2 regions of the Blautia sp. OF09-25XD genome follow, and region 2 is predicted to be linked to the other one. Evidence: predicted binding sites of a transcription regulator. Region 2 holds the regulator's gene; the other holds the start of a gene.
The links. Region 2 encodes Rex, which represses fermentation and respiration genes when NADH is low (regulators of the CRP and FNR family bind a similar motif). Its sites were predicted from a motif close to ATTGTTAANTANTTAACAAT; they were not measured.
Positions count from the first base shown of each region.

Region 1: the regulator Rex is predicted to act here: its motif matches at 1,686-1,705, upstream of fucO (lactaldehyde reductase).

Region 1 is NZ_QUMG01000008.1:13,270-16,690, forward strand. Features, by position in the region: gene codB (cytosine permease) at 1-808, shown strand, start outside; gene DXA93_RS08215 (TetR/AcrR family transcriptional regulator C-terminal domain-containing protein) at 945-1,526, shown strand; gene fucO (lactaldehyde reductase) at 1,750-2,898, shown strand; gene tig (trigger factor) at 3,135-3,421, opposite strand, start outside.
Region 2 is NZ_QUMG01000005.1:162,059-165,479, reverse strand. Features, by position in the region: gene DXA93_RS06335 (ABC-F family ATP-binding cassette domain-containing protein) at 1-1,019, opposite strand, end outside; gene DXA93_RS06330 (redox-sensing transcriptional repressor Rex) at 1,174-1,830, shown strand; partial or broken gene DXA93_RS06325 (NAD(P)H-hydrate dehydratase) at 1,920-3,421, shown strand, end outside.

The sequences.
Region 1 (3,421 bases), on a different contig from region 2:
CTGCATGACCGCCTCTGCCTATTTTGGTATTGAATCTCTGACCATCGTCAGCTATATCGCTGTACCAAGTGTTGCCATTCTCGGAACGATCGCCATGGTCATGGCCGTAATGAGAGGCGACGGAACGATCATCGATCAGTTTGCCAAATCCAGCGGATCTCTGACTATCATCGGCGGTGCCGGTCTTGTCATCGGCTCCTTCGTTTCCGGCGGAACCGCAACCCCGAACTTCGCACGTTTTGCAAAGGACGGAAAAGCGGGTGCCATCACCACGGTTGTGGCCTTCTTCATCGGAAACTCCCTGATGTTCTTCTTCGGTGCCGTTTCCTCGATCTTTGTCGGCGGAAACGATATCTTCGAGGTTATGGTCCGCCTGAACCTGTTCTACCTGGCTGTTCTCGTTCTCGGTCTTAATATCTGGACTACAAACGACAACGCTCTGTATACCGCAGGTCTTGGTCTTGCCAACATCTTCCATCAGAGGAAAAAACCGATGGTTCTCCTTTCCGGTATCATCGGAACGGTTGCCTCCGTATGGCTGTACTACAACTTCTGCGGCTGGCTCAACATTCTGAATTGTACCCTGCCGCCGGTCGGCATGATTCTGGTGCTCGCCTACTTCATGAACAAAAAGGACTTTGAAACCGATCAGCCGAAGCTTAAAACCGTAGACTGGTTTGCGGTTGCCGGTGTCATTCTCGGTGCCATTGTTGCGAACCTCTTACACTGGGGCATCGCTTCCATCAACGGCATGGTTGTTGCCGCTGTATGCTACTGTGTCGGACAGGCCGTAAACAAAAGAAAATAGGCAAAATCGTCCTGAATATGTTCCTGTATCTTATCTCCGGAACATGTTCAGGGCTTTTTATTTTTTCGGATTCGCGTTATAATATATGCATAACTCTGCATAGTTACAATTTTCGAAGCGAAAGGAAACTGCCCGGATGATCCATTCCACCGTATCTGCTCCCAAAGGAGAAAAAACAAAATACCGTCTTGCCGAATCCATGAAGGAGTGCATGAAATCAACCCCTGTCGAAGAGATCACCGTGCGCCAGATCTGTGAAATCTGTGGTGTTACCCGCCAGACCTTCTACCGCAATTTTCTCGACAAATACGATCTGATCAACTGGTATTTTGATAAATTACTGACAAAATCCTTCGAACATATGGGTCGCGGAACGACCGTTTTTGACAGTCTGGAAAAGAAATTTACCTATATTCAGAAAGAAAAAGCTTTTTTCGCCGCTGCCTTCCGCTACGACAAGCAGAATTCTCTGCGTGAGCACGATTTTGACCTGATTCTCGCGTTCTACGAAAATCTGATTCACGAAAAAAGCGGCAGCCCGGTTTCACCGGAAATGCATTTTCTTCTCGAAATGTACTGTCAGGGTTCCATCACCATGACCGTAAAATGGGTGCTTACCGGCATGGATCTGACACCTTCCGAGTTTGCAGCTCTTCTCGTCCGGGCAATGCCGGAAGACTTAAAAAAACTGTTCCGGAATCTGCAGCTGCTCTCTTAGAGCGCGTGTCAAAGTGGGGCTTGCAGATTGCGGAAATGGTTTTTCAGACACTCTCTGGTTATTTTTCACAAATTTTGTTCTGTTGTTTTTGTCACAATGGCGATTTTTTTTAAAGTGTTACACTTCGCTTCTTCTGTCACTTTCTTTTTCCCTTCCGGATTTGTTAATATAATAACAAGTTCAGTAAAACCATTTATTCATTTTAGAAGGGAGTTTTTCAATCATGGCAAATCGTATTAATTTAAATGCAACCTCTTATCACGGAGCAGGCGCTATTGCCGAGGTCGCAAATGAAGCAAAGGCACACGGCTTCAAGAAAGCTTTCGTATGCTCTGACCCGGATCTGATTAAATTCAACGTTACTTCCAAAGTAACCGATATTCTGACCGCAAACGGACTCGACTATGAGCTTTACAGCGATATCAAGCCAAACCCGACCATCGAAAACGTAAAACACGGCGTAGAAGCTTTCAAGGCATCCGGCGCTGACTATCTGATCGCCATCGGCGGCGGTTCTTCTATGGATACCTCCAAAGCAATCGGTATCATCATCGCAAACCCGGAGTTTGAGGATGTCAGAAGCCTTGAAGGCACTGCACCGACCAAAAATCCATGCGTACCGATCATCGCTGTTCCGACCACAGCCGGTACTGCTGCAGAGGTTACCATCAACTACGTTATCACAGACGTTGAAAGAAAACGTAAATTCGTATGCGTTGACCCGCACGATATGCCAATCATCGCAGTTGTTGACCCGGATATGATGTCCTCCATGCCAAAAGGACTGACCGCTTCTACCGGTATGGACGCTCTGACCCACGCAATCGAGGGTTACACCACAAAAGCTGCATGGGAAATGACTGACATGTTCCATCTCAAAGCCATCGAACTCATCTCCAAATCTCTGCGCGGTGCTGTCGCAAACACCAAAGAGGGACGCGAAGGAATGGCTCTTGGCCAGTACATCGCAGGTATGGGCTTCTCCAACGTGGGTCTTGGAATCGCTCACTCCATGGCACACACCCTTGGTGCTGTTTATGATACCCCACACGGTGTTGCATGTGCCATGATGCTTCCGATCGTTATGGAATACAACCAGGAGTGCACCGGTGAGAAATACCGTGAAATCGCACGTGCCATGGGCGTTGCAGGTGTAGACGAAATGTCTCAGGAAGAGTACAGAAAAGCAGCGATTGATGCTGTTAAGAAGCTGTCCGCAGACGTTGGAATCCCGTCTGTTCTCGAGGCAGTCAAAGAAGAGGACCTGCAGTTCCTTGCAGATTCCGCACACGCAGATGCCTGCGCACCGGGCAACCCGAAGGATGCAAGCGTAGAAGATCTGAAGGATCTGTTCCGCAAAATCATGGCATAACGAACACAGTTCGTCTCCCACATGTCAAGCGGATATTCGCAATCCGCTTCGCTACTTGCTCATAACCGAATAACTGCTCCGCAGTTTATCAGAAGGAGCTTGCACTCCTCCTGATACAAGCAAGTCCCCACCCACTGCTTATTGCTTTTCGCAATGGAAGCAGGGGACTTACTTGATTCGGTTAAATCACCCCGGAAAACAGAAATTTTCATCCTGTTTCGGGGTGATTTTTCTTTTTATTCTACTGTATTTCCGTCTGCATCCACAGTCACAGTATTGACTGTTGCATTGTCGAGAACCATATTGATCATGCGCTCCATCATGATATTGCGCACTACCGTATCTTCCCCGTAATAATCATTGGCCGCTTTCAGGAAATCTTCCTGCGACATATTGGCATTGGCTGCCTCGTCGTTTAAGATCTGCTGGTAATCCTGGTCATCTGTCGTCCAGCCTTCTGCCTCTTTTACGGCATCCAGAAGAAGGGCACTTTTTGCCATCGTTCCTGCATACGTTGCTTTCT
Region 2 (3,421 bases):
TGTCCCGGGAAGGCTTTGGAGAGGTGCTCGACGGTCAGCACATCGTTTCCGCTTGTGATGCGCGGTTCCAGACGGATCCGCATATCGGAGCGTACTTCGGTCGGCTTTTCCAGCACATCCATTTTGTCCAGCATTTTTTCACGGCTCTCGGCGCGTTTGATGGATTTCTCGCGGTTGAAAGATTTCAGCTTTGCAATGACTTCTTCCTGATGGTGGATTTCCTGCTGCTGGTTGACCCAGGCATGGTAAGCGGCTTCACGGAGCATTGCTTTTTTTTGACTGTAGGCGGTATAGTTTCCCTCAAAAGTTGTTACTTTTTTATTGTCCACTTCAACGACTTTTGTGACAACGCGGTCGAGAAAGTAACGGTCATGGGAGACGATCAGGACGGCTCCGCTGTAATTTAAAAGATACGTTTCGAGCCAGGAGATCGAGTCCATATCGAGGTGGTTGGTCGGCTCGTCGAGCAGAATGATGTCCGGTTTGGTGAGCAGCAGTTTACCAAGTGCCACGCGGGTCTTCTGACCGCCGGAGAGGGAGTCCACCTGTTTTTCAAAATCGCTCTCGGAAAAGCCAAGACCTTTTAAAACACCGACGACTTCACTGCGGTACGCGTATCCGTTTTCCAGTTCAAAGGTATGGGAGAGGCGGGTGTAGGTGGAAAGAAGTTCATCCAGCTCTGCACCGGATTTTGTATTCATATCACTTTCCATCTGACGGAGGCGTTCCTCCATATCGATCAGATTCTGTTTCGCGGTCAGCACTTCCTGGTAAATGGAAAGGTGTCCGGTCAGATCCTGATGCTGGGCGAGATAGCCCATCGTCTTTCCTTTGGAGAGGATGACCTCTCCCTCATCGGCCCTCATTTCGCCGATGATGATTTTTAACAGCGTCGATTTTCCGGCACCGTTGATGCCGACCAGTGCGGTTTTTTCGCGTTCTTCTATATGAAAAGATGCATTTTTGATAATTTCCGTTGTCCCGAATGCTTTCGAGATATTCTGACATGCAAGAATCATGTGGTTCCTCCAGATAACATATTTCTGTATTTTGACATAATACACCATCCTTATTATAGAGAGTAATACACAAAATTTCAAGAAATCTTTGACAATTTTCTATCAACCATATATAATATGAATATATGCAGGTGTAAATAAGGAGGAATTTATCTTGGAAGAAAAAGGAATTTCGCGGGCAGTTATCAAAAGACTTCCTAGATATTATCGTTACCTGGGCGAATTGCTGGAGGACGGAGTAGAACGGATCTCTTCCGGTGAGCTGAGCGAGCGGATGAAAGTGACAGCTTCCCAGATTCGCCAGGATTTAAATAATTTCGGCGGCTTCGGCCAGCAGGGGTATGGTTATAACGTGCGGTATCTGTACAGCGAGATTGGAAAAATTTTAGGTCTGGACAGAGTCCACAATATGATTTTTGTCGGAGCCGGAAATCTGGGACAGGCGCTTGCTAATTATGCGGCCTTTGAAAGAAGCGGATTCAAAACGGTCGGTATTTTTGACGTCAACCCGGTATTAAAAGGAATCTCCGTGCGCGGAATTGAAATCCGCATGGCGGACGAGCTTCCGGAATTTATCAAGGAACACCATGTAGAGATTGCGGCTTTGACACTGCCAAAAGCAAAAGCGGTAGAGATGGCAGAGATTCTCGTGGACAACGGTGTAAAAGCAATCTGGAATTTTGCACATACCGATCTAAACTTAAAACTTCCGAAAGATGTGATCGTCGAGAACGTCCATCTTTCCGAAAGTCTGATGCGTCTCTCCTACAATCTGACCAGATATGAGGCGGAGCATCCAAAGAACAATTAAGAAACCAAAACAAAAGCAGGAGAGTCTTCGGGAAACCGGAGACTTTTTCTGTTCACTTTCCGGATAAGGCAGGAAAAGGAGGAAAAGCGATGAAACGGATTCTTACAGCAGCACAGATGAAGCAGGCAGACCGCAATACGATCGAAACCATGGGGGTACCGTCCCTGGTACTGATGGAGCGCGCAGCGCTGTCCTGCGTGGAGGAGCTTCAAAATGGAACATGGGATACAGGAAAAGTCCTTGCTGTGTGCGGTTCCGGAAATAATGGAGGGGACGGTGCGGCAATTGCACGGATTTTAAAGACGAAAGGGGTGGATGCGGAACTGTTCTGTCTTGGAAATCCGGAAAAATACAGTGAAGGCATGAGAGCACAGAAGAAAATTGCGGAAAATTATGGGGTCCGTGAGGTTAAGAATCCGGATTTCCGGGAATATACTGTTATCATAGATGCCATCTTTGGAATTGGCGTATCCCGTCCGCTGGCAGGGGAGTACCGGAGGGCAGTGGAAGCAATCTGCGCAAGCGGTGTTCCTGTTCTTGCCGTGGACATCCCTTCGGGGATCCACACGGATACCGGAGAGGTCCTTGATGCGGCGGTGAAAGCCAGAGCCACGGTGACATTTGCCTGTGCAAAGCCAGGGCTTCTCTTTGATCCCGGAAAACGATATGCCGGAGAGGTCCTGGTCCGTGATATCGGAATCGGCTTTGATGCAGGAGAAGAGGAGACGCCCTGGTACGGTTCAGTGGAAAAAGAAGATCTGGACCGGTTTCTTACCCGCACGCCGATGGGAAATAAGGGAACCTTCGGAAAGGTGCTGGTACTTGCCGGTTCCGGTGCCATGTGCGGAGCCGCTGTTTTGTGTGCCAGGGCAGTCCTTGCATCCGGTGCCGGCATGGTAAAGGTTGTGACAGAGGAAAGAAACCGTACGCCGCTTTTCTGTGCCCTGCCGGAAGCAATGGCGGATTTCTGGAAGGAGGATGAGCCGCTTCCGGAAGAAGCCCTGCTGCAGGATCTCGCCTGGGCGGACGCTGTTGTTGCGGGACCGGGACTTTCCAAAAGCCGGACGGCAAAAGAACTGCTCGTTTTACGGTGCAGCACACAGAAGTTCCTCTTGTTCTGGATGCAGATGCGCTGAACCTGATTGCAGAAGATGCAGAGATTCTTTCGGGCTGCCGGGCAGAAAAAATTTTAACGCCTCATGTAGGAGAGCTTGCACGGCTGCTGCACATGACCATTGCAGAATGCCAGCGTGACCCGGCAGGAAGCGCCGGAAGGGCAGCCGAAAAATACCAGGCCTGCTGTGTACGAAAGGATTCCGTAACCGTGACAGCAGAGGAAGGGCGTGAGCAGTATTACATAAACACAAGCGGAAGCAGTGCGCTTGCGACGGCGGGAAGCGGCGATGTGCTCGCGGGAATCACAGGCGCCTTTGCAGCAAAACGTCAGTGTGAAAAAAACGAGAAAAAAATCAGCCTTGCCAAAACAGCGGCACTGGCGGCATATGCGCATGGAAAGGCGGGAGAGGCTGCGGAAGAAAAAAGCAGTGCTTCCTATGTAACAGCATCCGAGATTATCAGAGGATTGCAGTCA